DNA from 2 places in the Streptomyces sp. NPDC059788 genome. Region 1 is predicted to be linked to the other one. Evidence: riboswitches for the same ligand, from Rfam matches in the RefSeq annotation. Region 1 holds a riboswitch; the other holds the start of a gene.
The links. Region 1 has a riboswitch for cobalamin ahead of ACFV57_RS19490 (HoxN/HupN/NixA family nickel/cobalt transporter). Riboswitches for the same ligand answer to the same signal wherever they lie in the genome.
Positions count from the first base shown of each region.

Region 2: linked by a shared signal. The riboswitch ahead of cobN (cobaltochelatase subunit CobN) and the one ahead of ACFV57_RS19490 (HoxN/HupN/NixA family nickel/cobalt transporter) in region 1 are both predicted to bind cobalamin.

Region 1 covers NZ_JBHWHY010000020.1:134,608-149,968, forward strand. Annotated here, with positions in the region: gene ACFV57_RS19465 (cytochrome P450) at 1-1,032, shown strand, start outside; gene ACFV57_RS19470 (L-tyrosine/L-tryptophan isonitrile synthase family protein) at 1,029-2,024, shown strand; gene ACFV57_RS19475 (ABC transporter ATP-binding protein) at 2,087-2,971, opposite strand; gene ACFV57_RS19480 (FecCD family ABC transporter permease) at 3,007-4,155, opposite strand; gene ACFV57_RS19485 (ABC transporter substrate-binding protein) at 4,155-5,285, opposite strand; cobalamin riboswitch at 5,588-5,799, shown strand; gene ACFV57_RS19490 (HoxN/HupN/NixA family nickel/cobalt transporter) at 5,797-7,041, shown strand; gene ACFV57_RS19495 (VOC family protein) at 7,155-7,655, opposite strand; gene ACFV57_RS19500 (DoxX family protein) at 7,828-8,379, opposite strand; gene ACFV57_RS19505 (hypothetical protein) at 8,620-8,865, opposite strand; tRNA gene ACFV57_RS19510 (tRNA-Val) at 9,162-9,233, opposite strand; gene ACFV57_RS19515 (hypothetical protein) at 9,433-10,827, shown strand; gene ACFV57_RS19520 (DUF4383 domain-containing protein) at 11,196-11,840, shown strand; gene dgoD (galactonate dehydratase) at 12,000-13,202, shown strand; gene ACFV57_RS19530 (bifunctional 4-hydroxy-2-oxoglutarate aldolase/2-dehydro-3-deoxy-phosphogluconate aldolase) at 13,265-13,885, shown strand; gene ACFV57_RS19535 (sugar kinase) at 14,026-15,030, shown strand; gene ACFV57_RS19540 (zinc ribbon domain-containing protein) at 15,093-15,305, shown strand.
Region 2 covers NZ_JBHWHY010000006.1:56,527-71,887, forward strand. Annotated here, with positions in the region: gene ACFV57_RS07125 (DUF6344 domain-containing protein) at 1-559, opposite strand, end outside; gene ACFV57_RS07130 (alkaline phosphatase) at 954-2,336, shown strand; gene ACFV57_RS07135 (tellurite resistance TerB family protein) at 2,601-3,056, shown strand; gene ACFV57_RS07140 (TerD family protein) at 3,138-3,713, opposite strand; gene ACFV57_RS07145 (BlaI/MecI/CopY family transcriptional regulator) at 3,882-4,316, shown strand; gene ACFV57_RS07150 (M56 family metallopeptidase) at 4,324-5,289, shown strand; gene ACFV57_RS07155 (hypothetical protein) at 5,477-5,731, shown strand; gene ACFV57_RS07160 (LCP family protein) at 5,952-7,286, shown strand; gene cobN (cobaltochelatase subunit CobN) at 7,371-11,042, opposite strand; cobalamin riboswitch at 11,078-11,230, opposite strand; gene cobG (precorrin-3B synthase) at 11,276-12,655, shown strand; gene ACFV57_RS07175 (precorrin-8X methylmutase) at 12,675-13,307, shown strand; gene ACFV57_RS07180 (precorrin-2 C(20)-methyltransferase) at 13,304-14,818, shown strand; gene ACFV57_RS07185 (hypothetical protein) at 15,010-15,361, shown strand, end outside.

The sequences.
Region 1 (15,361 bases):
GAACTCCGCCCGCGCTTCGTACGCCTGGCGGACGCGCTGCTGGACGAGCTGCCGCCGGCGAGCCCGGAGCGCGGCGGCACCGCCGACCTGGTCGCGTCGTTCGCCGCCCGCTTCCCCTTCCTCGTACTCGCCGAGGTCATCGGCCTGCCGGACGAGTTCACCGGGCGCTTCGACCGGGACTGGGGCAAGGTCGTCCAGCCCGTCGGTCCGGACGACCCGGGACGTCCGGCGTACGAGGCGCGGCTGCGCGGCCTCCAGGGCTATATCGCCGAACTGGTGCGCCACAAACGGCGGGAACGCGGCGGCGATCTGCTGTCCCGCCTGGTCACCGCCCGCGACGAAGGGGCCCTGGACGGCGCCGAACTGGACTCCATGATCTTCCAGCTCCTCGTCGCCGGACAGGAACCCGTGACCAACCAGATCACGACGGCCCTGACCGCCCTGTTCCGGCACCCCGCCCACCTCGCGACGCTCCGCGACGACCCCGCGCTGCTGCCGCGCGCGGTCGACGAACTGCTCCGCTACGACAGCGCCTTCGAGCTGACGACCTGGCGGTTCCTCGCGGCGGACGCGGAGGTGTCGGGGACGCGCATCCCGGCCGGTGACTCCGTGATCGTCTCGCTGTGCGCGGCCAACCGCGACCCGGCCCGCTTCCCCGCGCCCGACACCCTGGACCTCGGCCGCTCCCCCAACCCCCACCTCGCCTTCGGCCACGGCATCCACTTCTGCCCCGGCGCCACGCTGGCCCGTACCGAACTCCACATCGCCCTGGAGACACTGCTCCGCCGTCTGCCGGGGCTTCGCTTGGCCGTGCCGGAGGGCCGGTTGAGGTGGATTCCGGCGGTGCTGGCGCGCGGAGTCGACGAACTGCCCGTCGCCTACGATGCGGTCGGCGGGGGCGGCGAAGACGGCGGGCACGGAAAGCACAGCGGGAGCGGCAAGTACGGCAAGGAAGGCGAGCTGGAGGCGGGCCGGACCGGGGCTGCGTCCGGCTGCCCGTTCGGCGGCGCCGGAAAGGCCACCGCCCGATGAGACCCCCGACCGGCTCGGCGTTGGCGGTACCCACGAGCGGCACGGAGGCCGAAGCGACGACCGGCGTCGCCGACGACATCCTCGCCGTCCTCCTCCCCCACCGCCGCACCCTGGAGACAAGCCCGACCCCCGCGTCCACGCCAGCGGACTTCCCCCACCAGCTGCGGCAGTTGGAACGCCTCGTGGCCGCGCGCCGGCCGATCCGGCTGACTCTCCCCGGCTTCCCCTGCAAATCCCCCAACCCCGCCAAGGTCATCGGCCGCCTCCCCGACGAGGGCGAACGCCTCGCCCTGCGCTTCCTCGACGGCCTCTGCGCCCGGATCGCCGAGCGGTACGCGCCGGGAGCGCAGCTCGTCATCTGCTCCGACGGACACGTCTTCAGCGACCTGATCGGCGTTCCGGACCCGCACGTCGACGCGTACAACGACGCGCTGCGCGCCATGATCCGTACGGCCGCGCTGCCCCACCTCGGCACCTTCGACCTGCGGGACGTCTACGGGGAGCTGCCCTGCGACGCCAAACGCGAGCGGGTGATCCACCGGTACGCCCCGTCCCTGGACGCCCTGCGCGCCGAAACCCGGGACACCGCGGCCGGGGACGGCGAGGCGCTGCGCCTCTACCGCGGCATCACCCGTTTCCTGTTCGAGGACACCACCGGCTTCGACGGCACCCGCTCCGCCCTGCAACGCGTCTGCCGCGACCGCGCCTACGGAGTGATCCGGCGCAGCCGGGCCTGGGGCGCGCTGATCGCCGAGCACCATCCCGACGCCGTACGGCTGTCCATACACCCGCAGCCGCGCGGCGCGGCGAAGTTCGGCATCCGGCTGCTCGACGCGCCCGACGTGTGGATGACGCCGTGGCACGCGTGCGTCCTGCGGGAGGCGGACGGCCGCGTGCGGCTGATGCGCGCGGCGGACGCCGCGGAACGCGGGCGGCTCGTCCGGAGGGACGGCCGCCCCAGCCATTACGTGCGGAGGGATGGGGGGCGATAGCGGGGGCGGGTGGCGGGGCCGGTATGGCGTTGGGGACGGGTGGCGGGGCCGGTGCTGACGGCTCAGGCTCCGGATGCGGCGGTCCCGCGCTGATCCACGGCGATCAGCGGGTCCCCCGTCAGCGGGTGGTCGACCACCGCCGCCCGTACCCCGAACACCTCGGCCAGCAGTTCCGGCGTCAGCACGTCGCGCGGCGTGCCGGACGCCACCAGCGCCCCCTCGTGGAGCACGTGGAGGCGGTCGCAGACCGAGGCCGCCGCGTTCAGGTCGTGCAGCGAGACGAGCGTCGTGCAGGCGCGGCCGCGCAGCAGGGTCAGCAGCTCGACCTGGTGCCGTACGTCGAGGTGGTTCGTCGGCTCGTCCAGTACGAGGACGTCCGGGGCCTGGGCGAAGGCGCGGGCGAGCAGGGCCCGCTGCCGTTCCCCGCCGGAGAGCGCCGAGAACCGCCGCCCGCCGTACCCCGCCAGCCCCACGTCCGACAGGGCGCGGGCCACCGTCTCCCGGTCGCCGCGGTCGTCGCCCGCGAACGCGCGCTTGTACGGGGTGCGGCCCATCGCCACCACCTCGTGGACGGTGAGTTCGAAGTCGCCGCCGCGCTCCTGGGGCAGGGCGGCGACATGCCGCGCCGCGCGCGCGGGCGGCATCGCCCGGATGTCCTCCCCGGCCAGCAGCACGCGGCCCGCCTCGGGGCGCAGGTGCCGGTAGACCGTACGCAGCACCGTGGACTTGCCGCTGCCGTTCGGACCGACCACACCCGCGATCTCGCCCGGCGCGGCCATCAGCCGGACCCCGGCCACCACGCACCGGCCAGCGTAGGAGACCCGCAGGTCCTCGATGTCTATCCGTAGGCCGGAGTCTGCGGGGGCGGGGGCGGGGGCGGGGGCGTGGGCAGCGACATCGGTGCCGGAGCCGGGGCCGGATTCCGTACGTGCTCCCCATCGCGTCATCATGCTCATGTCCCCGCTCGTGTTCGTACTCCCTCTCATGCTCCCGCCCCCGCTCCCGTTCCCAACCGCCGGTCGAGCACGTACAGCAGCACCGGCGCACCGATCAGCGCCGTCACCACGCCCACCGGCAGCTCCTGGCCGTCCATGGCCGTACGGCACACCATGTCCACCACGACCAGCAGCAGCGCCCCGGTCAACGCGGCCAGCGGCAGCAGCCTGCGGTGGTCGCCGCCGACGATCAGGCGGCACAGGTGCGGCACCATCAGCCCCACAAAGGCGACCGCACCGGACACCGACACCAGCACGCCGGTGAGCAGGCTGGTCACCACGAACAGCAGCCGGCGCAGCCGGACGACGTCCACGCCCACGCTCGCCGCCGTCTCGTCCCCCATGGTCAGCGCGTTCAGCGCGCGGGCACGTGCCTGGAGGAACAACAGCCCGGCCGGTACGGCGAGGGCCGGCAGCACGAGCGTGCCCCAGGTGGCGCCGCCGAGGCTGCCCATCAGCCAGAACAGCACACCGCGCGTCTGCTGCTCGTCCCCGGCCTGCAGTACGAGATAGCTGGTGAACCCGGCCAGGAACTGACCGATGCCGACCCCGGCGAGCACCAGCCGCAGCGGCGCGAAGCCACCGCCCCTACGGGCCAGCGTCCACACCAGCGCGAACGAGGCGAACGCCCCGGCGAAGGCGGCCAGCGACAGCCCCAGGCCCCCGCCCAGGCCGAACGCGCCGTCCGGACCGAACACCCCGCCCGTCCCCGCCACGGCGCCCGCGCCCAGCACGATCGCGGCCACCGCGCCGAGCGACGCGCCGTTGGAGATGCCCAGCAGGTACGGGTCGGCCAGCGGATTGCGCACCAGGGCCTGAGTGGCCGTACCGACGAGCCCGAGGCCCGCGCCGACCAGCGCGGCGAGCAGGGCCCTGGGGACCCGTAGCTGCCAGATGATCAGGTCGTCCGTCCCCGGCCGGGGCGGCTGCCCGCCCAGCCTCCGGAACACCACGGACCACACCTCGGCCGGAGCGATGTCGGTGGCACCGAGCGCGACGGCCGCGGTCAGCGCGACGAGGAGCGCGAGCAGCAGCCCGAGTGCGAGCCAAGCGGTACGGGCCCGGCCCGGCTCTTCCCTCCCCCTGTCCCCGGCGACTTCGGCTCCTTCAGCCTGTCCGACGGCAGAGGGCGCCATCAACGACCCGCCCCGGCTCCGGTCCCGGCCCCATTTTCCGTCTTGGCTCCGGCCCCGGTTCCGGTTCCGGCCCCCGCCTTGGCCAGGCGGTCCGGGTACAGCGTCTCCGCGATCCGCCGCACCGTATCCGCGTTGCCCACCCCGGCGATGGTCGTCTGCTCCGAGCCGATCCGCAGGAATTTCCCTTCCTTCACCGCCCGCAGTCCAGCCGTACCCGGAAAACCTCGGAGAAACTTCTCGGCCGCGTCGAACGCCTTCTCGTTCGCCGCGGCACTTCCCCGGTTCCGTACGGCGAGCTGAATCCAGTCCGGGTCCTTGCCGACCACGTCCTCCCACGACACCCGCCGGAAATCACCGTCGCAGTCCGCGAAGACGTTCCGTGCGCCGGCCTCGGTCAGTACCGCGTTCGCCACCTGCCGGTTGCAGACGGCGACGGGCTGTTTCGTCCCCGCGTCGAAATCGAAGAGGAAATACGTCGGCCGCTTCTCCGCGGGCACGTCCGCGACGGCCTTGCGCACCGCGGAAACCTTCTTCTCCATCTCCGCCACCAGCTGCAACGCACGCTGTGAGGTGCCCGTGACCTGCCCGAGCCGCCGGATGTCGCCCTCCACCGCGGACAGGTCCCGCTGCGGGACCTTCTTCCGCGGCGCGCACGCCGTCGACGCCAGGAACACGTGCTTGATGCCCGCAGCCGCGAATTCCGACTCGGTCGGTCCGGTCGCGGCCCCGCCCATGTTGCCCATGGAAGCGAACGTGTCGATATAGAGATCGGCGCCGGAGCCGAGCAGCTTCTCCTTCGGAATCACCGTCTTCCCCAGCACCGGAACGCGCTGTGCCCCGGCGTCCAGCGCGGACGGCAACGTGCCCTTCCCCGGCGGAAATCCGGTGCCGACGACCCGGTCGCCCGCTCCCAGCCGGAGCAGCATTTCCAGGCTCGACGCGTTGCTCGTGACGATTTTCCGCGGTGCCTCGGAGAACGTCGTCCGCCGCCCGTCACAATCGGTGACCGTGACGGGAAATCCGCCGGCCGCACCACCCTGCCCGTCCGCGCCACCCTGTCCCGCCGCTGCGCCCGCACCCGTACGCCCGTCGGCGCTGCCACATCCTGCGACCAGCGCGGCCACCACCAGCACAGCCACCGCCCCCGGCACCGACCGGCCGCGCGACACCGGCTGATTCCCGGCAATCGCCCGGCTCCCCGGCACCGATCGTTTCTTTGATACCGGCCGTTTCCTCGGTACCGACTGTCTCCTCGGTACCGACCGGTTCTCGTTCCCCGTCTGCACCAACTCCCCGCGAGGACGCATACGTCCGCTCTCCTGCCTCTCGACTGCCCGGCGGCCCGCCCGTGCGGGCCCGGGACCAGGTAGTCGAGCGGACAGCGCCCCGGGTTCCCGCCGCATTGATCCGATGACCATGCCGCTACCGGGCGTTAGAGTGTCCGGGCCGTGGTGTACGGGAAGACCGGTGACGACCTTCGGGTCCAGGCCGGAGCGGCCCTCGCCACTGTGATCGGGAAGTTCCCCCCTTTCCGTACCCGCCCGGCGGCCGTACGGAGCCACTGGCCGCACCCGCGGCCGGGAAGGCCGGGGCGGGCGCGTACACCCGTCAGCCAGGAGACCGGCCACGGCATCTCACGAACTGATCCACGAGGTGCTGGAGCGTGACCACCGGATGCCCCTGTCCGCCGATTCCCCTTCGCCGTCCCCGTCCCCTTCACCGTCCCCTGCCTCCCCCACGGTCTCTTCCCCTTCCGCCGCCCCTCCCCCTCCGTCCGGGTTCCGCTGGCGGCGCCAGGACACCGTGCGGACCGCGGGGCTGATGGCGGTCATAGCCGCCCTGCACGTCGTCGCCTTCGGCGTGCTCTTCCTCCTGGTGGTGCCGCGGCACTACACGGTGGGCTCACAGGTCTTCGGCGTCGGCCTCGGCATCACCGCGTACACCCTCGGCATGCGGCACGCCTTCGACGCCGACCACATCGCCGCCATCGACAACACCACCCGCAAACTGATGGCCGACGGCAAACGCCCGGTCTCGGTGGGCTTCTGGTTCGCGCTCGGCCACTCCAGCGTGGTCGTCGCCATGGCGGCGCTGGTCGCCGGCGGCGCGCAGCTGGCGGGCACCCTGCTCGACGACGGTTCGAGCACCCACCAGGTGCTCGGCACCGTGGGCACCACGGTCTCCGGCACCTTCCTCTACCTCATCGCCGCGCTCAACCTCGTCGCGCTGGCGGGCATCTGGCGGGTGTTCCGCGCGATGCGGCAGGGGCGGTACGACGAGACGGAGCTGGAACAGCACCTCGACTCCCGCGGCTTCATGAACCGCGTCCTGGGCCGCTTCACCCGCTCCATCACCCGGCCCGGCCAGATGTACCCGCTCGGCCTGCTCTTCGGCCTCGGCTTCGACACCGCGACCGAGGTGACGCTGATGGTGATGGCGGGCAGCGGCGCGGCGGCCGGTCTGCCCTGGTACGCGATCCTGGTCCTGCCGCTGCTGTTCGCGGCGGGGATGAGCCTGTTCGACACGCTGGACGGTACGTTCATGAACTTCGCGTACCAGTGGGCGTTCTCGAACCCGGTCCGCAAGGTCTACTACAACCTCACGATCACCGGTCTGTCGATCGCCGTCGCCTTCTTCATCGGGACCATCGAACTGGTCACCGTCCTGCACGAGAAGCTGGGCCTGGAGGACGGCCTCACGGGCTGGATCTCGTCGATCGACCTGGACAACGTGGGGTTCATCATCGTCGGCCTGTTCGTGGTGGTGTGGGCGGCGGCCCTGGCGTACTGGCGGCTGGCCGGGGTGGAGAAGCGCTGGTCGGCGCGGACGGGGGAGGCCGGGAGCGCTGCCCAGGCGGCGCGGGAGGGGGCCCGGAAGGGCGCCTGACCGGCGTACGGCCGGTCGATGGTCTGGGCGGATCGGTCGGCCGGCCGTTTCGTACGGCCGGCCGTTCGGCCGCCCCCACCCGGACCTTCGCCCTCCTCTGCCCCCTCCGCCCCTCAGGTCGACGAGCCGGCCGCCGCGCCCGTCTTCAGGTCCCGGCCCCACCGCGCCAGCTCGGCTTCGAGGTCGAGCGGGCGCAGCCGGTCCGGTTCGTCCGCGCCCGGCCAGTCCGCTCGCGGTACGCGCCACATGACCTCGAACTCGTTGCCGTCCGGGTCCTTGGCGTACAGCGACTTGGACACCAGGTGGTCCGTGGCGCCGACCAGCGCGCCCCGGCCCGCCAGCTCCGCCGCCATGTCCGCCAGTTCCCCGAGGGTGCCGACCTCCCAGGCCAGGTGGTAGAGGCCCACCCGGCCGTGCTCGGGGCCGGGCGCCGCCGCGCCGACCGCGAACAGCCCGAGGTCGTGGTCGTTGTCCGTCCCCTCGGCCCTGAGGAACGCGGCCCGCCCCGGCACTTCGGTTTCCACCCGGAATCCCAGCGCCTCGGTGTAGAAGGACACGGCACGCGCCACGTCCCGTACGTAAAGCACCGCGTGATTCAGCCGCCGTACGGCCACGTCAATCCCTCACCTTTCCGCGACCCACTCGCATCTCGACCACTTCTCACCCTTCCACTCCCCCATTCCGATTCCCCCGTCGCGCCCGACTCGCGTTCCGCTCGGCCAACGGCCATATCCCGCCCAACCGGCGTTCCGCTTGACTCGCCTTACCTGCCCTTCCCGCTCCGCCTCACTTGCGCAGCAGCAGGATCACGAACGCCACGACCACGCCGAGCACCAGTGCCGCCGCCCCGTACGCGAGCCGGTGCCCGCGCAGGACCGGGAGCATCCGGTCGACCGCGTACCGGCCGGGGCCGGTCAGCGCGAGGGCCGCCGCGCCCGCCGTGAGCAGCAGCTCGTACTCCACGCCCTCGGGCGCGAAGAATCCGCCGCCCCACTTCACCGCCAGCGCGTTGACCATCGTCCCGACGACCGCCGCGCCCGCCAGGGGCGTCAGCAGGCCGAGCACCAGTCCGAGGCCGCCCAGCGTCTCGCTGAGGCCGGCCACCACGGCCATGGCCTTGCCGGACGGATAGCCGCTGGCGGTGAAGAACTGTCCGGTCCCGTCCAGCCCGGGCCCGCTGAACCAGCCGAACAGCTTCTGCGTGCCATGTGCGGCCATGATCAACCCGACCGCGAGGCGCAACAGCAGCAGACCGATGTCGTACGCGTGCGGACTCGCGGCATGGCGGTTGTCGGCGCCGCTGCCGTAGTCACGGAGGGGGCTGAGGGGGGAGGACATACGCACTCATTTCTGTCTGGGCCGGCGGGCCCTGCTGGAGGGCCGGACCGCCGCTACGGAAAGTACTTGAAACTTCAAGTCACACTCCGACGATACACATCACTTGAAAGTCGAACAACAGCACCACGCCTCAACCATCACTCTTCGGACACCCACACACACGACGCGTAACGCAACCACCCGCGCTCGCACCTGTCCTTCCCCCACCCACCGCCCCACAGCCGCACGGGAGCGCACCCCTCACCCCAAACCCTGCCCTTGCCCCTCCGGCCCCCTCCACGTCTCCTTGTCCCCACCGCGCCACTCCACGAGCCCCGGAGCATCGAGATCGATGTCCTCGGCGTCCGGCGCCAGCCCCGCGTGCCGCAGGAACTCGGCGACGTCACCGCGCCCGTGCGCCAGCCCGACGATCTGCCCGTGGACGGTGACCCGGCGCCCACCGGCCGGCGAGGGCGGGTGGACGATCACCGGCGGATGCTCAGCCATGCCTTCAGCGTGCACCGGGACCGACCACCACGCACGTCGGCCACCACGACCGGAAAAACGGACGAGGCACAAGCCGCCGTACGACAGCAAGCGCAGGTCACACCCCCAAGCAGCCGGCAACACCGACACAACACGACCGCCCCCGGCGCAGCCACCAACAGCCCCGACACAGGACCCACCATCACCCCAACACATTGACCAAAACCCAGCGCCCCAGCCCACCAACCCCCAAGAACAGCAAAAAGCCCCGTACCGACTTCAATCTCGATACGGGGCTCGGGTGCTGCGAGGCACGGTGGGCACAACAGGATTTGAACCTGTGACATCTGCTTTGTAAGAGCAGCGCTCTACCGCTGAGCTATGCGCCCTGGCTGAGCCGACAGACTACCTTGCCTCCGGGGCTGCTCCCCAATCCAGGGTGGCGCACCTGTCGCAGCCGCCCGCCGTCGCCGACTCCCGATCGCGCAGGTTGGTGGCGTCGATCGCGAACCAACCGGCCGCTGTGTTCGTTCCCACTGGGTGGGAGAATGGCAGCCGGGCCTGGGGCGATGCGATCGGGAGAGGGATGTGACGGCGACACACACGCAGCCGCACGAGCAGCGAGCACGCCGTGCAGTACGCCGTCGCCCCCGCGGGGGCGCGTTCCGGGACACTGTGACTCTGCTCCTGCTGCCGCTGCCGCTGCTGGCAGCCGCGGCGCCCGCCGCGTTCGCGGGCGGCGGCACGCGGCGCTGGTTCGGGCGCGGGGAGAGCCAGCGTGCGGACGCGCAGGCCGCGAAGGACGCCGCGGCAGCCGCCTTCTACGAGCTGGACACGGCACAGCGCGACCTCCGGATCTCCATAGAGACGATCACGGCCGTCGACAGATCCCCCGCGGCTCGCCGCGCCGCGGACGACTACGAGAGCTTCGGACGGCGGATCGACGAGGTCAGCCAGGGCTATATCAGCGCGGTGGACGCCCACGACCTCGACCGGGACGATCTCGACGCCGGCGCGGCCTCGCGGGCGCGCGCCGACCTGACGCGGGCCAAGGAGGAGCTGGAGCGGGTCAAGGCGGATCTCGACCGCTTCGCGCAGGGCCTCGGCCCGCTGCTTCAGACCGCGGAGACGCAGTTGGCGCGGCTCGCCCCGGCGGTGGAGCGCGCCCGGCAGGCTTTGCTGGCGGCCAGCAACGCGCTGGACGCCGTTCGCGCTCAGGACTTCAAGGCGGACGACCTGGCGGCCCGGCTGGCCGCCCTGTCGCCCGAGCTGACCAAGCTGAACCAGGGCGCCGGTCAGCACGGCGTGCAGGAGACCATCCGGCGCGCCGACGACGTGCTGCGCGAGGCCGAGGCCGTACGGACCGAGGCGGCGCGGCTGCCGGAAAAGGCCGCGGAGATCGACAAGCGGCTGGTGTCGCTGCGGACCCGTGCGCAGGCCATCACGACGCGGGCGGGCAAGGTCGATCCCGTACTGAGCGAACTGCGCCGTCGGTACAGCGCGGCCTGTTGGCAGGACCTCCAGCACGTACCGGAGCAGGCCGCGGACGCCGTCGCACAGGCCGAGATCAAGGTGCGGGAGGCCCAGCGGGCTCGCGACGAGCAGCGGTGGGCCGATGCCACGAGTCTGCTGGCGACCGTACGGGCCCTGCTGAACACGACCGACGAAGCGGTTTCGGCGGCCGGTGACCGCCTGCGACGCCTGGACGAGGTGTCCTTCGACCGCGAGAAGGAGGTCGAACGGACGCGCTTCGCCGTGCGCGACGCGCAACGGCTGGCGATGGCGGGACGCAGCACGCCCGACCCGCGCCACGCCCGGCCGCTGGACGACGCGGTGGCGCGGCTGGAGCGCGCGATCACCGGCCTGGAGGGACGGCACCCGGACTGGTGGCACTTCCTCACCGAGACAGAGGCCGTACGCCGGACCGCCTCCCGGGTCGTACAGGAAATCCGCGACGAACGCGGCGGAGGAACCACGGGCTGAGGCCTCTCGGTACGCGCAGGTCGGGACGCGCAGGGCGAGGGCGGACGCGGTACGGCGCTCCCGTATGGGCGGCCCGGGGCGGAGACGGCGCTTCGATGGGCGGCCCGAGGGGGCGGAGACGGCGCGTCGATGGGCGGCCCGGGCGGCGGAGGCGGCGCGTCGATGGGCGGCCCGGGCGGCGGAGGCGGCGATTCGCTTGCGGGCTGCCGAGGCCACGGACAGCCCACCCCCTCCCAGCGCGCCTCCCGGCCTCTCCCCGCGCCTCCCCGCCACCTCACTGACCAGCCACTATGGCGTGACGCCACCTACAGGCGGATGCTGGAGGCAGACACGGCCCAGGCGGTTCATCTGCGCGAAGGAGGCCGGACATGGACGCTGGCCAGACTCTGCACGGGCCCTCCCGGACGATGCGCGGCAGGGTGCGTCACACACAGCTCGACGAGCACCTGCCCGTCGATCACCGGCTCAGCACGGTTTACCGTTTCGGCGCCGGCCTCATGGGGCTGGTGCTCGTCGCTTTCGGCATCCTCGGCCTGATCGACAAGATCGGCTTCTTCGACACGGGCGGTGACACGGTCGCCGGCCTCAACACCAACGGCGCGCTGAGCGTGCTGTCCATCGTCGTGGGCCTGGTCCTCTTCGGCGGCATGGTGATCGGCGGAAACTTCGCCTCGACCCTCAACATCGTGCTCGGCCTGGCGTTCCTGCTGAGTGGATTCATCAACCTCGCCATCCTGGAAACCGGCTTCAACTACCTGGCCTTCCGAATCCAGAACGTGCTGTTCAGCTTCCTCGTCGGCCTGATGCTGCTGGTCTTCGGCATGTACGGACGTGTCTCCGGCGGTCTGCCGCACGACAATCCGTACTGGCGCGCCCGCCATCCCGAAGTGGCGCAACGACCGGCCCGCCGCCCCCTGCCACCCCGGACGGGCGCTCACGCGGCACCGCGACAAGCAACGGCACCGACGCACCGACGCCACCGCTCCTCGAAGCACCGCAGACCCGCTCTGTGACGACCCCGGAATCACCAGGCGACAACCCCAAGATCAGAAACCAGCCCCCACACCCACACATCCCCGCATCCGCCTTCCCTTGCTCCCCCACCCCGCTCCCGCCATCGTCCTCCCCTCACCCCGCCCCAATTGATAACCCCCATCCCCACATGCCAGCCTCTGACCAGCGACAGTCGAGCGACAGTCGAGCGACAGTCGGAGGAGAGGCGACGGCCCGTGAAGATCAGCCGTGTCGAAACGTTTCTGGCCCCGCCACGCTGGATGTTCGTCCGCGTGGAAACCGACGCGGGCCTCATCGGCTGGGGCGAACCGGTGGTCGAAGGCCGCGCCGAGCCGGTACGCGCCGCCGTCGAGGTCCTGTCCGAGTACCTCATCGGCCGAGACCCTTCACGCATCGAGGACCACTGGCAGGTGATGACCAAGGGCGGCTTCTACCGCGGCGGCCCGATCCTCTCCTCCGCCGTCGCCGGACTGGACCAGGCCCTGTGGGACATCAAAGGCAAACAGCACGGCGTACCCGTCTACCAGCTGCTCGGCGGCCCCGTACGAGAACGCGTCCGTGCGTACGCCTGGATCGGCGGCGACGAACCGGACGAAATCCGGGACGCGCTGACCGCTCAGATCGAGGCCGGTTTCACCGCCGTCAAGATGAACGGCTGCGGACCGATGACACCGATCGCCACCCGCGCGGAGGTACGCGACTGCCTGCGCCGCGCCGAGACCGCCCGTGAAGTACTCGGTGACGAACGCGACTTCGGCCTGGACTTCCACGGCCGCGTCTCCCCCGCCAACGCCCGACGCCTCCTTCCCCTCCTGGCCGAGCACGCGCCGATGTTCGTCGAGGAACCCGTCCTCTGCGACTACCTGCACGCCCTTCCCGACCTGGTCAACGCCTCCAACATCCCCCTCGCTCTCGGTGAACGCCTCTTCACCCGCCAGGAGTTCCTGTCTCCCCTCCAGGCAGGCGTCGCCATCCTTCAACCGGACATCTCCCACGCGGGCGGCATCTCCGAACTGCGCCGGATCGCCGCTCTCGCCGAGACATACGGAGCCCAGCTCGCCCCGCACTGCCCGCTCGGCCCGGTGGCACTCGCCGCCAGCCTCCAAGTCGCCTTCACCACCCCCAACTTCCTCATCCAGGAACAGTCCATCGGCATCCACTACAACCAGGGTGCCGAACTGCTCGACTACGTGGCCGACCCGGAGCCCTTCCGCTTCCACGCCGGCTCCCTCCTGCGCACCGACCGCCCAGGGCTGGGCGTAACGGTCGACGAGCCGGCCGTACGAGCCGCCGACAAGCGAGGGCACTCCTGGCGCAACCCGATCTGGCGACACACGGACGGCTCGTTCGCCGAGTGGTGAACGGCGAACAGGCCGGGACGTGAACACGCGCAGACACGCTCAGAGAGGCATGGACCAACCGCATGGATTTCACCGACGCGCTACGAGCCGCCCGTCTGGTCGCCATCATCCGTGGCACGGATGCCGACGCGTCGTTCCGTACGGTCATGACGTTGGCCGAGGCAGGCGTCCGCCTGATCGAGGTCTCCCTCACCGGACGGGACGCACTCCACGTCATCCACCGGGCACGTGCCGAGCTGGGCGATGACGCCTGGCTCGGTGCCGGAACGGTGCTGACCTCCGATGACGCCGGACGCGCCGCCGAAGCCGGCGCCAACCTGACCGTCACGCCCGGCCTGGGCGCGGGCCTGGACACCTCCATCCGTCTCGGCCTGCCCGTCCTCGCCGGAGTGCTCACCCCCTCCGAAGTAATCGCCGCCGATGCCGCGGAAGCGACAGCGCTGAAGCTCTTCCCGGCCTCGGTCGGCGGCCCCGACTATCTCAAGGCCCTCCGCGCGCCCTTCCCCGACGCGCCGTTCGTGCCGGTCGGCGGGGTGGACGCGGCAGCCGCGCGCGCCTACCTGGCCGCCGGTGCGGTGGCTGTCGGAGTCGGCTCACCTCTGGTCGGGGACGCCGCGGACGGTGGCGACCTGGCCGCCCTCCGTACTCGCGCAGCCGACTTCCTCTCGGTGTGCGCGGGATGAACACGGACGCGGAACGATCGGCGCCGGGGCGGTCCGCCGTCTCTCGGCCCAGCCCCTCCCCAGCTCCGGGCGGAGCACCGAGCCCGGTCAGCCGTACGGGCTCGGATAGCAGCGATACCGTGCTCACCTTCGGCGAGAGCATGGTCGCGCTGCGCGGCAGCGGCCCGCTCAAGCTGGGTGGCACGATGAACGTCTCCGTCGCGGGCGCCGAAAGCAACGTCGCCATCGGCCTCGCCCGGCTCGGTCACTCCGTCCGCTGGGTGGGGGCGGTGGGCGACGACGAGGCCGGCCGGCTCGTACTCCGTACCCTGCGGGCGGAAGCCGTGGACGTGTCCGAGGCGTGGTCCGATCCCGGCGCACCGACCGGACTGATTCTCTTCGAGCCGCGGCTGCCGGACGTGACCCGGGTGCACTACTACCGCGCGGGCTCGGCCGGCTCCCGCCTGACTCCGGATGCCCTCGACCGGGCCTTCGCCACCGCCGCACCCCGAATCCTTCACCTGACCGGCATCACCCCGGCGCTGAGCCCCACCGCCCGCGCGGCCTCGACGCACGCGCTGCGGCTGGCTCGCGACCACGGCACCCTCGTGTGCCTCGACGTCAACCATCGCTCCCGGTTGTGGACGTCCGACCAGGCGTCGGCGGTCCTGCGGGACTGGGTGCCGTACGTGAACGTCCTGATCGCCTCGGCCGACGAGCTCCCGCTCTGCCTCCCACCGGGCTCCCCGACCGACACCGCTGACCAGGCCCGGGAGCTGCTGGCCGCGGGCATCCAAGAAGTCACGGTCAAACTCGGCCCGAACGGCGCCACCACTTACACGAGCCCGGAACAGCCGGACTCCTCTTCCTCTCCGGCGAGCAGTGCACACCCGGCGGAGGGTACGAGCGACGCGCACCACGCCGGCGACGGCTCGCTGCACCAGCCGGGCGTACCCGTGCGGGCCGTGGACCCGGTCGGCGCCGGTGACGCGTTCGTCGCCGGCTACCTCTCCGCGCTGCTGGACGGCGAGGGCATCGCCGCACGCCTCGAACGGGGCGTGACGACCGGCGCATTCGCGGTGGCGTCCCACGGTGACTGGGAGGGCGCACCCACTCGCGCCGAACTGCACCTTCTCGGCCGCCCTCCCGGCACCGTCGTGCGCTGAGTCTGCTCCTTCCCGCCTCACATCACACCCCCTCTCTCCCGCTCGCGGGCTAATCTGTCGCCATGCCTCGTTACGAATACCGCTGCCGTTCCTGCGGCTCGACCTTCGAGCTGAACCGTCCGATGGCCGAGTCCTCCGCCCCGGCCACCTGCCCGGACGGGCACGAGGACACGGTCAAGCTGCTGTCCACGGTCGCCGTCGGCGGCACCGCCGCAGCTCCGGCACCCAGTGGCGGCGGGGGCGGCGGCTGCTGCGGAGGCGGCTGCTGCGGTTAGTGCCTACGGCCGGTCAGGCCGGGCCGGGCCTCAGCTTGGCCCCGGCCCCCAGCACC
Region 2 (15,361 bases), on a different contig from region 1:
GACGGGCCGCCGGAACCGCCGCGCGGGGCGACGGCACCGTGGCCGCGCGGGCCGGAGGCGCGCCCACCGGGCCGGTGTACGGGGCGTCGAAGGCGTCGGACTGCACGCTGCGGGAACTGGGCGCCGCGCCGTGTGCCTCGGCGCGGATGCGCTGCTTCATCGTCGGCGGCAGGGTCCGCCCGTACAGCATCCGGGGGCCGGCGAACAGCGGTGATGCCGACGGGTACGCGAAGTCCCGCCAGTCGTCCGGGCTTTCGGCGGCGTCGTACGCCGTGTCCGTCCTGCCGCCCCGCGGTGGCGCGGGCGCCTCCCCCGCCCCGGTCCCGGCGGCGGGCGCCGCGGCCGTACCGTACGTCTCCCCCTCGGCCGCGGCGGGGGCCGGGGCGGGGGCCGTGGTGGGGGCCGTGGTGGGGGCCGTGGTGGGGTCCGTGGTGGGATCCGTGGTGGGGTCCGTGGTGGGGTCCGTGGTGGCGGCGGTGCGGAAGCCCAGTGCGGCGAGGCACTTGAGGACGATGACGACGAAGGCGGTCCAGAGTCTCGTGACCTTGGTGGCGGCCATGATCCCTCTCTTCTCTGCTCGGTCCTGCGGTGGTTCGGGGGGCCTCGGTGCGGCGCCGCGGTGAAGCGGTGGCGCGGCGTCGCGGAGACGCTTGTCCCGATGACCGATTTGCGTACTTTCCTCATGATGGGAAGTCACCCCGGGAACACGAGGACCCACGGCCGCGATTCGCCGTTCTTCTGATGAACACCACCCGGTCGGCGGCATCCGCGCCCGGCCGCGGACACCGCCGCGGCACTCCCGCGGCACCCGCGCGACACCCTGCGCCCGTGAGGGTGCGTCCCCCGTTGGGGTTGCGGCGGCCAAGACGCCGTGCGGTGGTCACCCGTGGTTCACCGGGGGCTGGTGGGCTTCGCTGCGTCGGCATCCGGCCGGCGTACGAAGAGGAGATCTCATGCGAAGACTGCGCCTGTCCCGCCGCGGCGTCATCACCGGTGCCGCCGTGGTGCTCGCCACCGCCGCGGCCGTGCCCGCGGGGGCCGCCGCTTTCGGGTCCGAGGACCAGGCGGAGCGGGCCGTACGGGGCGGAGCGGCGAAGAACGTCATCCTGCTGATCGGCGACGGGATGGGCGACAGCGAGATCACCCTCGCCCGGGACTACACCGTGGGCGCCGCCGGCCGGCTGAACATGGACCGGTTCCCGATGACCGGCGCGTACACCACGTACGCCGTCGACAAGCACAGGAAGCCGGACTACGTCACGGACTCCGCGGCCAGCGGCAGCGGCTGGGCCACCGGGCAGAAGACCGTCAACGGCCGCATCTCCAAGACGCCGGACACCGACAAGGCACTGCCCACGATCCTGGAACTGGCGCAGAAGAACGGTTACGCCACCGGTTCCGTCACCACCGCCGAGCTGACCGACGCCACCCCGGCCGTGCTCGCCTCGCACGCCACCGACCGCAGCTGCCAGGGCCCGGCCGACATGGCCAAGTGCCCCGCCGACACCATCGCCAAGGGCGGCCCCGGCTCGATCGCCGAGCAGAGCGTGAACCACAAGGTGGACGTGCTCCTCGGCGGCGGCAAGCAGCGCTTCGACCAGAAGATCACCGAAGGCCCGTACAAGGGTCTGACGGTCGCCGAGCAGGCCCGCAAGCTGGGCTACCAGGTCGTCACGGACCGGGACGCGCTCAAGCGCGTCCGGAGCGTCGCGGGCGGCAAGCCGGTGCTCGGCCTCTTCGCGCCGGGCAACGTGCCCGTCGAGTGGACCGGCAAGCCCGCCGCCGTCGGCGGCACCGACCCGCAGCGCTGCACGACCTCCAACCCGCAGCGGCCCGCGGGCACGCCCGCCCTCGACGAGCAGGCGGCCAAGGCGATCCAGCTGCTGGAGAAGAAGCAGAAGGCGCAGCGCGGCCACGGCCGGGGCAAGGGCTTCTTCCTCCAGGTCGAGGGCGCCTCGATCGACAAGCAGGACCACGCGGCCGACCCGTGCGGGCAGATCGGCGAGACCGCGGCGTTCGACCGCGCGGTGAAGGTGGCCCGGGACTACGCCGCCAAGCACCCCGACACGCTCGTGGTCACCACCGCCGACCACGGCCACTCCAGCCAGATCGTGCCGCTGGAGGCCAGCCCGCCCGGCCTCTCCTCGACGCTCGTCACCGACGAGGGCGGCAAGCTGAAGGTCAACTACTCCACGAACACGCCGGGCAAGTCCCAGGAGCACACCGGTACGCAGGTCCGGATCGCCGCGCAGGGCCCGCAGGCGTACCGCGTGCTCGGCGTCACCGACCAGACGCAGCTGTTCACCACGCTGCGCACGGCGCTGCGGCTGCGCTGAGGACGGCAGCGGGCAGGACCGCCTGAACGGCCCGAGGGGGGCTTTCGGGGGAACGGGGGGATGCGGAGGGCCGGGGCCGGTGCCCCGGCCCTCCGCCTGTTTCCCGGGGCCCGGGGGCCCGGCCGGGACCGGCCGCGCCGCCCGCACGGCGGACCCGGCACCCCGCCCCGCACCACCTGTCTCTACAAGCCTGTAGATTTTGCTTGCGCATTACTCGACCGGCAGTGATGCGCCGCACCACGCGGGAACGACAAGGAGATCCACATGGCTCTGTGGGACCGGATCAAGGATTCCGCCCAGACGATGCAGAACCAGCTCGTCGCGAAGAAGAACGACCTGAAGAGCGGCGCCTTCCGGGACGCGAGCATGGCGATGTGCGCGCTCGTCGCCGCCGCCGACGGCTCCGTCGACCCCTCCGAGCGCCAGCGGGTGGCCCAGCTCATCGCCACCAACGAGGTGCTGCAGAACTTCGCCGCCGACGACCTGCGCCGCCGCTTCGACGACTACCTGGACAAGCTGACCGCCGACTTCGACTTCGGCAAGGTCGGCATCATGCAGGAGATCGGCAAGGTGAAGAAGAAGCCGGTCGAGGCGCGTGCCGTCATCCAGATCGGCATCGTCATCGGCGGCGCCGACGGCGACTTCGACAAGACCGAGCAGGCCGTGGTGCGCGAGGTCTGCTACGCGCTGGACATCCCGCCGGCCGAGTTCGACCTCTGACCGGCCCCCCGGCACACGGCGGCGGGCCCGCGGCACACACGCCGCGGGCCCGCCGCCGTAGCACCGGCTTCCGCGGCCGGGTCAGACGTTGACGCCGAAGTCCGCCGCGATGCCGGCCAGCCCGGACGCGTAGCCCTGGCCCACCGCGCGGAACTTCCACTCCGCGCCGTGCCGGTACAGCTCGCCGAAGACCATGGCGGTCTCGGTGGAGGCGTCCTCGGTCAGGTCGTAGCGGGCCAGCTCGGCGCCGCCCGCCTGGTTGACGACGCGGATGAACGCGTTGCGTACCTGGCCGAAGCTCTGGCCGCGGGTCTGCGCGTCGTGGATGGACACCGGGAAGACGATCTTGGAGACCTCGGCGGGCACGCCCGCCAGGTTCACGTTGATCGACTCGTCGTCGCCCTCGCCCTCACCGGTCAGGTTGTCGCCGGTGTGCTGCACCGAGCCGTCCGGGCTGGTGAGGTTGTTGTAGAAGACGAAGTGCCGGTCCGAGACGACCTTGCCCGACTCGTTGCACAGCAGGGCGCTCGCGTCCAGGTCGTAGTCGGCGCCGGTGGTCGTGCGCACGTCCCAGCCGAGGCCCACCGTCACGGCGGTCAGGCCGGGCGCCTCCTTCGACAGCGAGACGTTGCCGCCCTTGGCCAGCGAGACTCCCATGGATGTTCCTCCCGGGTCGGGGTGTGGCCTCCCTGTGCGGCGGGCCACAAAATCTACAGTGCTGTAGAGGATGACGAACGAGGACCGGGACACGTTCCCGGACCGCTCAGTAGGATGCGGCGACGCCCCCGCCGCGCGGGGCGTGCGGCACGAACGGGAGGCGACGGCATGAACGGGGACCCCTTCGGCGGCCATCCGGGCGGGCGCGACCGCGCGCGCCGCCGGGGCCAGGGCGAGCTGGAGGCGCAGGTACTGGCCGTACTCCACCGGGCCCCCGGCCCCGCCACCGCCGCATGGGTACAGGACCACCTCGGCGACGACCTCGCCTACACGACGGTGATGACGATCCTCTCCCGCCTGCACGCCAAGAAGGCCGTCACCCGCGAACGCGTCGGCCGGTCCTACGCGTGGACCCCCGCCGCCGACGAGGCCGGGCTCGCCGCGCTGCGGATGCGCCGCGTCCTGGACAGCGAGTCGGACCGGGACGCCGTACTGGCCAGCTTCGTCTCGGCCCTCTCCGCACAGGACGAACGCCTCCTGCGCACCCTGCTCGAACGCGCCACCGGCGAGGACCCCGGAGAACCCGAGAGCTCCGGAGACTGAGTGACCCATGGGCGTCTTCGTCTTCCTCCCGCTCGTCCTGCCGCTGACCGCGCTGCCGATCGCCCGCCTCGCCGGCCAGCACCTGCACCCGCGCAGCACCACCCGCCTGCTGACCGCACTGGCCGTCGTCCTCGGCGTGTGCAGCACGCTCTGCCTGGCGCTGCTGATGGTGGTGGGCACCGCCCAGCTCCCCGGCAACCCGCTGCCGGACGGCTGGTCCGACCCCGAGGTGCGCGCCGCGGTACCGATCGCCGAGTTCGCCGGTACGGCGGCGATCGCCGCGCTCGGCGCCGTCCTCACGGCCTGCGGCACCGAGCTGCGCCGCCACTACCGCGTCCGCTCCCGCACGCACCGCGCGCTGGACGGCCTGCCCTCCCGCACGGAACTGGCGGTGCTGCCCGACGACACCCCGTACGCCTACGCCGTGCCCGGTCTGCCCGCCCGCCCCGGCAGGCCCGCGCGGCCCGGCCGGATCGCGGTCTCCCGCGGCATGCTGCACAGCCTGGACGGCGACGAGCGCAGGGCGCTGCTCGCCCACGAGCGGGCTCATCTGACGGAGCGGCACCACCGCTTCCAGCTCGCCGTACGGCTCGCGTGCTGCGCGAATCCGCTGCTGCTCCCGCTGCGTACGGCGGTCGCCTTCAGCGCGGAGCGCTGGGCCGACGAGGAGGCGGCCCGGACCGTCGGCGACCGCCGGCTGACCGCGCGGGCCGTGGGCAGGGCCGCCCTGGTCTCCCGCCCCACGCCCGGCCCCCTGCTGGCGGGTTTCGCGGCGCCGGAGCCGGGTCCCGTGCCGCGCCGGGTGGCCGCCCTCCTCGGCCCCGTGCCCCCGGCGCGCAGCTGGCCCCCCGCCCTCACCCCGGCGGGCCTGGCCGCCCTGGTCGCGGCCGCGGGCACCGCCGCGTCGGCGCTCTCGGCGGCGAACGCGGCGGTGGCCCTCTTCCTCGTTCTGAAGGCGGCCACGCCGCTCTGATTCCCCGTCCGCAAAGCGGGCACACCGCCCTGAACGAGCGCCAAATGCCCCGGACGTCACCGGTCGGCACATCGGGGCACCACCCCGCCGGTGTGATCCGCCCCACACCCGCGTACTTCTACAGCCTTGTAGATCCGGGCTGTAGAGTGCGCCAGAACGTTCGCAACGGACGTGGCGGGAGGGGGAGATGACGACGAGGTGCGGGCCCCTGCCGAGGGGCGGTCCGCCTCCGGAGGCGGAAGTACGGTGGGTCTACCAGCCGGTGGAGCTGCAACACCCCGACGGCCGGTGGGAATTGGGCCGTATCAGCGCCTGGTGGCGGGACGGGGCAGGCGAACTGTGGTGCAGGTTGCGTACGATGCGCGGCAGCAGCGGCAGTTGCCCGCAGTGGTTTCCGTACGACCCCGACCGCATTCTCGTTCTGCCGAGCGCGGGCATCTGACGCACCAGAAGGACCAATAGGCGTGCAAGACAGGAACCGGCCCCCGCGGGGCGCATCCTCCGGCCAGACCGGCACCTCCGTCAGCTCCGGCCCCGCCGGGGGCTCCCGGAGCCCGGGCGGCCCCGGCGGCGGCCGTTCCTCCCGGCGGGCCGACCGGCCCGGCCCCGGCGGCCGGTCGCGGCGTGCCGCCGGCTCCGGCCGCGGGCGCCCCAAGGCCCGGATGACCCGGCGCGGACGCGTCCTCGCCTGGACCGGCGGCGTCATCGGCGTCCTCCTGCTGATCACCGCGGGCGTCGGCGGCTGGATCTACTTCAAGCTGGACGGCAACATCCACGGCGCGGACGTCGGCAGCCGCCTCGGCGGCGACCGCCCCGCCAACCTCAGCCCCGGCTCGAAGAACATCCTGGTCGTCGGCTCGGACAGCCGCGCGGGCGCCAACGCCAAGTACGGCAAGAACCTGGAGACGATGCAGTCGGACACGCTGATGGTGCTGCACATCGCCGCCAACCGCGAGTGGGCCACCGCCGTCTCCTTCCCGCGTGACTCCTGGGTGTCCATCCCGTCCTGCGACAGCGGCAACGGCCGCAAGTCCAAGCCCCACCACTTCAAGATCAACGAAGCGTTCACCATCGGCGGCGAGGGCGGCGACGTCGCCAACGCGGCGGCCTGCACGATCAAGACCGTCGAGAAGAACACCGGGCTGCGCATCGACCACTTCGTCTCGGTCGACTTCCAGGGCTTCAAGGGCATGGTCAACGCCCTGGGCGGCATAGAGGTCTGCCCGAAGACCGCGATCCACGACAAGAAGGCGCACCTGGACATGGAGGCGGGCTGCCAGAACGTCCAGGACGAGAAGGCGCTCGGCTACGTCCGTACCCGCTACAGCGTCGGCGACGGCTCCGACCTCGGCCGCATCGGCCGCCAGCAGGAGTTCATGAAGGCGCTCGGCGAGAAGGCGCAGTCCAAGCTGACCAGTCCGGGCGCGCTGTACAACTTCCTCGACTCGGCGACCAAGTCGATCACCACGGACGAGGACCTTGCGGGCGTCCCGCCGCTGGCCGAGCTGGCCTCCACGGTCAAGGACATCCCCAGCGACCGGCTCACGTTCCTGACCGTGCCGAACTACTCGCGCGAGGCGGACGTGCCCACCGACAAGGCCAACGTGGTCTGGCAGTACCCGCAGGCCGGCGGTCTGTTCAGCGATCTGGCGCACGACAAGGAGGTCAGCAAGGACAAGCTGGCCGCCGAGTCCAAGAAGCTGGTCACGGCGCGCTCGGTGAAGGTACGGGTCCTCAACGGCACGGGGAAGCTGGGATACGCGGCCAACGTGGCGGCGGAGCTGCGCAAGATGGGCTTCACGGTGGTCGCCACCGACAACGCGCCCCCCGGCTCCCACGAGACGGCCATCAGCTACCCCGCGGCGCTGGACGCGCAGGCGAAGGTGCTCGCCGCCCGGCTGGGCGGCGTGAAGACCGAGAAGTCCGCGGACGCGACGGCCGCCGGTCCCGGCGTGGTGACGCTGACGGCCGGCGAGGGGTTCAGCACGACGGGCTGATGTCCGTAACCCTGTGAACGGCGGAGCGTCGGCCGAGCTGTGCGGACAGCCCGGCCGGCGCTCCGCCGTAGGTCCTTTTGGAGGTCAGCCCTTCTCCTCCAGGTCGCCCTCGGTCTCCAGGAACGCCTCCCGGAGCGCCGCCAGGGTCTCCTTGTCCGGCTCGGCCCACATACCGCGCGACTCGGCCTCCAGGAGGCGTTCGGCGATGCCGTGCAGGGCCCAGGGGTTGGCTTCCTGGAGGAACTCGCGGTTCTCCGGGTCCAGGACGTAGGTCTGGGCGAGCTTGTCGTACATCCAGTCGGCGACGACGCCGGTCGTGGCGTCGTACCCGAACAGGTAGTCGACCGTCGCGGCGAGTTCGAAGGCGCCCTTGTAGCCGTGGCGGCGCATCGCCTCGATCCAGCGCGGGTTGACCACCCGGGCACGGAAGACGCGGGAGGTCTCCTCGACCAGCGTGCGGGTGCGGACCGTCTCGGGGCGGGTCGAGTCGCCGATGTACGCCTCGGGCGCGGTGCCCTTGAGCGCGCGCACCGTCGCGACCATGCCGCCGTGGTACTGGAAGTAGTCGTCCGAGTCGGCGATGTCGTGCTCGCGGGTGTCGGTGTTCTTAGCCGCCACCGCGATCCGCTTGTAAGCGGTCTCCATCTCCTCGCGCGCCGGGCAGCCCTCCAGGCCGCGGCCGTACGCGTAACCGCCCCACACCGTGTAGACCTCGGCGAGGTCCGCGTCGGTGCGCCAGTCGCGGGAGTCGATGAGCTGGAGCAGGCCCGCGCCGTACGTGCCGGGGCGGGAGCCGAAGATACGGGTGGTGGCGCGGCGCTCGTCGCCGTGCGCGGCCAGGTCGGCCTGGGCGTGCGCGCGGACGAAGTTGACGTCGGCGGGCTCGTCGAGCCCGGCGGCGAGCCGTACGGCGTCGTCCAGCAGGCCGATGACGTGCGGGAACGCGTCACGGAAGAAGCCGGAGATACGCAGCGTCACATCGACGCGCGGACGCCCCAGTTCGTCGGCGGGGATCGGCTCCAGGCCGGTCACACGGCGCGACGCGTCGTCCCACACGGGCCGGACGCCGAGCAGGGCGAGGGCCTCGGCGACGTCGTCACCGGACGTCCGCATGGCGCTCGTCCCCCACAGGGACAGCCCCACCGAGGTCGGCCAGTCGCCGTGGTCGGTGCGGTAGCGCTCCAGGAGGCTGTCGGCGAGCGCCTGGCCGGTCTCCCAGGCGAGGCGGCTCGGTACGGCCTTGGGGTCGACCGAGTAGAAGTTACGGCCGGTCGGCAGGACGTTGACCAGACCGCGCAGCGGCGAGCCGGACGGGCCCGCCGGGACGAAGCCGCCGGCCAGCGCGTGCACGGCGTGGTCGATCTCGTCGGTGGTGGCGGCCAGGCGCGGGACGACCTCGCGGGCGGCGAAGGCGAGGATCGCCGCCACCGGCTCGCGCTGGTCCTCCGGCAGCCCGGCGGTGACCCGCTCGACGGCCGCCAGGTCCCAGTCCGCGTCGTCCATGGCCTGCACCAGGCCGCGGGCCTGCTCCTCGACCGCGTCGGCGCTCGTCCGGGTCGCGGCCGACTCGTCCAGGCCCAGCGCCTCGCGCAGGCCCGGCAGCGAGGACGTACCGCCCCAGATCTGCCGGGCGCGCAGGATCGCCAGGACGAGGTTGACGCGCGCCTCACCGGCGGGCGCGCCGCCGAGGACGTGCAGCCCGTCGCGGATCTGCGCGTCCTTGACCTCGCACAGCCAGCCGTCGACGTGCAGCAGGAAGTCGTCGAAGCCCTCGTCGTCCGGGCGCTCCTCCAGACCGAGGTCGTGGTGCAGCTTGGCGGCCTGGATCAGCGTCCAGATCTGGGCGCGGATGGCGGGCAGCTTGGCCGGGTCCATGGCGGAGATCGCCGCGTACTCGTCGAGCAGCTGCTCCAGGCGCGCGATGTCGCCGTACGACTCGGCGCGGGCCATCGGCGGCACGAGGTGGTCGACGAGCGTGGCGTGCACCCGGCGCTTGGCCTGGGTGCCCTCGCCCGGGTCGTTGACCAGGAACGGGTAGATCAGCGGCAGGTCGCCGAGGGCCGCGTCCGGGCCGCAGGCGGCGGACAGGCCGGCGTTCTTGCCGGGCAGCCACTCCAGGTTGCCGTGCTTGCCCAGGTGCACCATGGCGTCGGCGCCGAAGCCGCCGTCCTCCTGGGAGGCGGCGATCCAGCGGTAGGCGGCCAGGTAGTGGTGCGAGGGCGGCAGATCGGGGTCGTGGTAGATCGCGATCGGGTTCTCGCCGAAGCCGCGCGGCGGCTGGATGAGGATGAGCAGATTGCCGCGGCGCAGGGCGGCCAGCACGATGTCGCCGTCCGGGTTCTTGCTGCGGTCGACGAACATCTCGCCGGGCGGCGGGCCCCAGTGCTCCTCGACCTGCTCGCGCAGCTCCCGCGGCAGCGTGCCGTACCAGCGCTTGTAGTCGGCGGCCGGGATGCGGACGGGGTTGCGGGCGAGCTGCTCCTCGGTCAGCCACTCCTGGTCGTGGCCGCCCGCCTCGATCAGCGCGTAGATCAGCTCGTCGCCGACGCCGGACTCCAGACCGGGCACGGGCTCGTCGCCGTAGTCGTAGCCCTCCTCCTGAAGCCGCCGCAGCAGCGCCACCGCGCTCGCCGGGGTGTCCAGACCGACCGCGTTGCCGATGCGGGAGTGCTTGGTCGGGTACGCGGACAGCACCAGCGCCAGGCGCTTGTCGGCGGGCGCGATGTGGCGCAGCCGGGCGTGGCGTACGGCGATGCCGGCGACCCGGGCGGCGCGCTCGGGGTCGGCGACGTACACCGGCAGACCGTCCTCGTCGGTCTCCTTGAAGGAGAACGGGACGGTGATCAGCCGGCCGTCGAACTCGGGCACCGCGATCTGGCTGGCCGCGTCCAGCGGGGACAGGCCCTCGTCGTTCTCCTCCCAGGCGCTGCGCGGCCCGGTCAGGCACAGGGCCTGGAGGATCGGCACGTCCAGTCCGGCGAGCGCGCCCGCGTCCCAGGACTCGTCGTCGCCGCCGGCCGAGGCCTCGGCGGGCTTGGTGCCGCCCGCCGCCAGCACGGTCGTCACGATCGCGTCGGCGGCGCGCAGCTCGTCGATCAGCTCCGGCTCGGGCGCCCGCAGCGAGGCGACGAACAGCGGCATCGGGCGCCCGCCGGCCTCCTCGATCCGCTCGCACAGCGACTCCACGAAGCCGGTGTTGCCGCTCATGTGGTGGGCGCGGTAGTAGAGCACGGCGACCAGCGGGCCGGTGGCGGCGCCCGTGTCGTCCGTACGGGCCACGACCTCCGCGCCGGTACGCGCCTCCGCCGCCAGGTGCTTCGAGCGCTCCAGGTGGCCCCAGGAGGGCGCGGCGGCGGGCGGCTCGAAGCCGTGGCCGGTCAGCAGCACGGTGTCGGACAGGAAGCGGGCGAGCTGCTCCAGGTTGGCGGGGCCGCCGTGCGCGAGGTAGGCGTGCGCCTCGGCCGCGATGCCGATGGGGACGGTGGACGCCTCCATGAGCTGCGCGTCCGGCGCCTGTTCGCCGGTGAGCACCACGACGGGCCGGGCCTGGTCGGCGGCGAGGAGCTGGTCCAGGCCCTCCTGCCAGGCGCGCAGACCGCCCAGGAGCCGGACGACGACCAGGTCGGCGCCCTCCAGGAGGCCGGGCAGCTCCGCCAGGTCGAGGCGGGCGGGGTTGGCGAGCCGGTACGGCACGGGACCGGCGGCCGCACGGGCGCTGAGCAGGTCGGTGTCGGACGTCGACAGCAGCAGGATCATGGCGGCGTCTGGCCTTCCTCGGGGTCCGCGCCCCGGGCGGTGTTCACGGACGGCGGGAGTTCCTGGCTCGCCCGGCGGTGGCCGGGCTCACAGTGGCGGGACCGCACCGGATTTGCACCGGGCTTCCTCCCTTGGCGCCGTCGATGGCGTCCGGTGGGCCAGCTGACCCACCGACCTGCATAGTAAGGGCTGCGGCCGACGGCCGGGCGGGGACCGTCCAGGCCATCGTCGGTATGCTCGCCGCCATGCCGCCCACCCCCGCGATACCCCCGCATCGGGACGAATCCCTCGCACGGGACCGCGGTGACGCCTGCGTACGGACCCGCGGCGACGCCTGTCCCGGAGCCCTGCGGCTGCACTCGGCCGCCGACGGCTCCCTGGCCCGACTCCGCCTGCCCGCAGGCCTGCTGACAGCCCATCAGGCGCTGGCGCTGGCCGAAGCGGCGGACGGCCTCGGCGACGGCCACCTCTCCCTCACCTCCCGCGGCAACGCGGAACTGCGCGGCCTGCGCGACGGCTGCGCGGAGGATCTCGCCGGCCTGCTGCGCGCCGCCGGCCTCCTCCCCTCCGACCGCCACGAACGCGTACGCAACATCGTCGCCTCCCCGCTCGCCGGCCTGGACGGGCAGGGCGCCGACGGCGCGGCCCCCGTCCAGGAATGGGCCCGTGAGCTGGACCTCCTCCTGTGCGCGAGCGACACGGCACCCGACCTCTCCGGCCGCTTCCTCTTCGCGCTGGACGACGGCCGCGGCGACGTGGCCGCGCTCGGCGGCGATGTGACGTTGATCGCAGAACCCGGTGGCACGGCGCTGCTGCGCGTCGGCGACGACACCGAGGCCCTGCGCCTCCCCGGCCGCGACGCGCCCCGCGCGGCCCGCACCGCGGCCGAAGCGTTCCTCTCCGTCGCCCAGGAGGCGGGCAACGGCTCCTGGCGCGTACGGGAGCTGCCGCCCGGGTACGGGGCCCCGGCGGTCCGCGCCCGCCTCCGTACGCGGCTCCCGCAGCCGGACACCCGGCCGGACACCCAGCCGTACACGCCGGTCCCGGCACCGCCCCCACCGCGCCCGGGACCGGTCACCGGCCCCGACGGCACCACCGCCCTCTCCCTCCTCGCCCCCCTCGGCCGCCTCACCACCGCCCAGCTGCGGCGGCTGGCCGCCGTCGCCCGGGACGGCTCCGGCGAACTGCGTATGACACCCTGGCGCGGCGTGGTCCTGCCCGGCCTGCCTCCCGAGGCGGCCGAGTCCGGACTGCGCGAACTGGCCACGGCCGGTCTGGTCACCGACCCCGCCTCCCCCTGGTACGGGCTCGGCGCCTGCACCGGCCGCCCCGGCTGCGCCAAGTCCCTGTCCGACGTACGCGCGGACGCCGCCGCCACCCTCCCCGAGGACGGCACCGGACTGCCCGTCCACTGGTCGGGCTGCGCCCGGCGCTGCGGCCACCCGCACGGCGCGTGGGTCGATGTCGTCGCCACCGGCGACGCCTACGAGGTGTCCGTACGGGGAACCCGGCACAACGCGCCCGCGACGACCACCATCCCCCTGACCGACCCCGCCGACCGCCTCGCCGACGCCGTCGCGTCGGCCCGCGCGGCCACCCGCACCACGACATGACCGAGGGCAACGAGACACAGTGAGCGAGTTCGACTACGAGAAGGACGGCGCGGAGATCTACCGCCGGTCCTTCGCCACCATCCGCGCCGAGGCGGACCTCGCGCACCTGCCCGACGACGTCAGCAGGGTCGCCGTCCGGATGATCCACGCCTGCGGCATGACCGACCTCGTACGCGACCTGGCGTACTCCCCGCAGGTCGTCGCCCGCGCGAGCGAGGCCCTGCGGGGCGGCGCGCCGATCCTGTGCGACGCGAACATGGTCGCCAGCGGCGTCACCCGCAAGCGGCTGCCCGCCGGCAACGACGTGATCTGCACCCTCGCCGACCCGTCCGTACCGGACCTGGCCAAGCGCCTGGGCACCACCCGCAGCGCCGCCGCCCTCGAACTGTGGCGCGACCGCCTGGACGGCGCGGTGGTCGCCGTCGGCAACGCCCCCACCGCCCTCTTCCGCCTCCTGGAGATGATCGAGGAGGGCGCGCCCCGCCCGGCCGCCGTGCTCGGCATCCCGGTCGGCTTCATCGGCGCGGCCGAGTCCAAGGACGCGCTGGCCCAGCACCCCTCGGGCCTGGAGCACCTGGTGGTACGCGGACGGCGCGGCGGCAGCGCCATGGCAGCGGCAGCGATCAACGCGATAGCGAGCGTGGAAGAGTGACCGAGCAGCACACCACCCCCGGCCCGGGGCGTCTGTACGGAGTCGGCCTCGGCCCCGGCGACCCCAGCCTGATGACGCTGCGCGCCGTCGAGGTCATCTCCGCCGCCGACGTGATCGCGTACCACAGCGCCCGCCACGGCCGCTCGATCGCCCGCTCCATCGCCGAGCGCCACATCCGCCCGGACCACCACGAAGAACCCCTGGTCTACCCGATCACCACCGAGACGACCGACCACCCCGGCGGCTACCGGGGCGCCCTCGACGACTTCTACACCGAAGCCGCCGCCCGCCTCGCCGCGCACCTCGACGCGGGCCGCACCGTCGCCGTACTGGCCGAGGGCGACCCGCTCTTCTACGGCTCGTACCAGCACATGCACCAGCGCCTGGCAGACCGCTACGAGACCGAGGTCATCCCCGGCGTCACCTCGGTCAGCGCGGCGGCAGCCCGCCTCGGCAAGCCCCTCTGCGAAGCCGACGAGGTCCTCACCATCCTCCCCGGCACCCTCCCCACCGAGGAACTGACCGCCCGGCTCGCCGCCACCGACGCCGCCGTCGTCATGAAGCTCGGCCGCACCTTCCCCTCCGTACACCAGGCGCTCACCGACTCCGGCCGCCTCCCGGAAGCGGACTACGTCGAACGCGCGACGATGCCGGGCGAGCGCACCGCACCCCTGACGTCCGTCGACCCGGCCTCCGTCCCCTACTTCTCCGTCGCCGTCGTACCCAGCCGCATCGCCACCCCGCCGCCCGCGCCCGTCACCGGCTCGGTCGTGGTCGTCGGCACCGGCCCGGCAGGCCCCCTGTGGCTCACCCCCGAATCCCGCGGCGCCCTCGCCTCCGCCACCGACCTCGTCGGCTACACCACCTACCTCGACCGCGTCCCCGTACGCCCCGGACAGGCCCGCCACGCCTCCGACAACAAGGTCGAGTCCGAACGCGCGGAACTGGCCCTCGACCTGGCCCGCCGGGGCCGCCGGGTCGCGGTCGTCTCCGGCGGCGACCCCGGCATCTTCGCCATGGCCACGGCCGTCCTCGAAGTAGCCGCCCAGCCCGCCTACCAGTCCGTCCCCGTACACGTCCTCCCCGGCGTCACCGCCGCCAACGCGGCCGCCGCCCGCGCGGGCGCGCCCCTCGGCCACGACTACGCGGTCATCTCCCTCTCCGACCGCCTCAAGCCCTGGGAAGTCATCGCCGCCCGCCTCCGGGCCGCCGCCTCCGCCGACCTGGCGATGGCCCTCTACAACCCCGGCTCCCGCACCCGCACCTGGCAGGTCGCCAAGGCCCGCGAACTCCTCCTCGAACACCGCTCCCCGGACACCCCGGTCGTCATGGCCCGCGACGTGGGCGGCCCGACCGAGTCCATCCGCGTCGTCCCCCTCACCGCCCTCGCCCCCGGGGAGGTCGACATGCGCACCATCCTCCTCATCGGCTCCTCCCAGACGGAGTCGGTACGCCGCGGCGACGAGGACCGGGAGACGGTGTGGACGCCTCGGAGGTATCCGGAGGGGTGACCGGGTGACGGGCGGGCCGGGGGCTCCGGCCCGCCCGCCCGTATTCCGGCCAGAAATCCGCCACAAGCCCCCTCCCCGACCGGTAGATCCAGCCACCGCCGGGGCCGCGCCCCCATCGATCACTTAACCTCGGCGCCGTCCCGCCCACCCGGCGGACAACTCACCGGAAACGCAGGCGGGGGCATCACCACATGACCGGCAGACCGAAGCAGCGGACAGCCTTACGGACCACAGCTGCCGCCACTTCCACAACGCTCCTGCTCACCCTCTCCACCACCGGCTGCGCCTCCGAGGAGAAACGCTGCGGCCCGGAACCGTCGACGCGCTACAGCGCCGCCGACCTCTACGGCGCGTGGTCGTCCGACCGCGGAATCTCGGTGGACCTCAAGAACCTCGGCGGCAAACTCGGCCGCACGTTCCTCGTACACGACTGGCCCAAGTCCCACGACGCCGCCCTGGCCACCAGCGACGCACCCCCGTCCGGCTTCATCAGCGACGGCACCTGGACCATCACCCCGGACCGCACCACCCTCTCCCTCACCT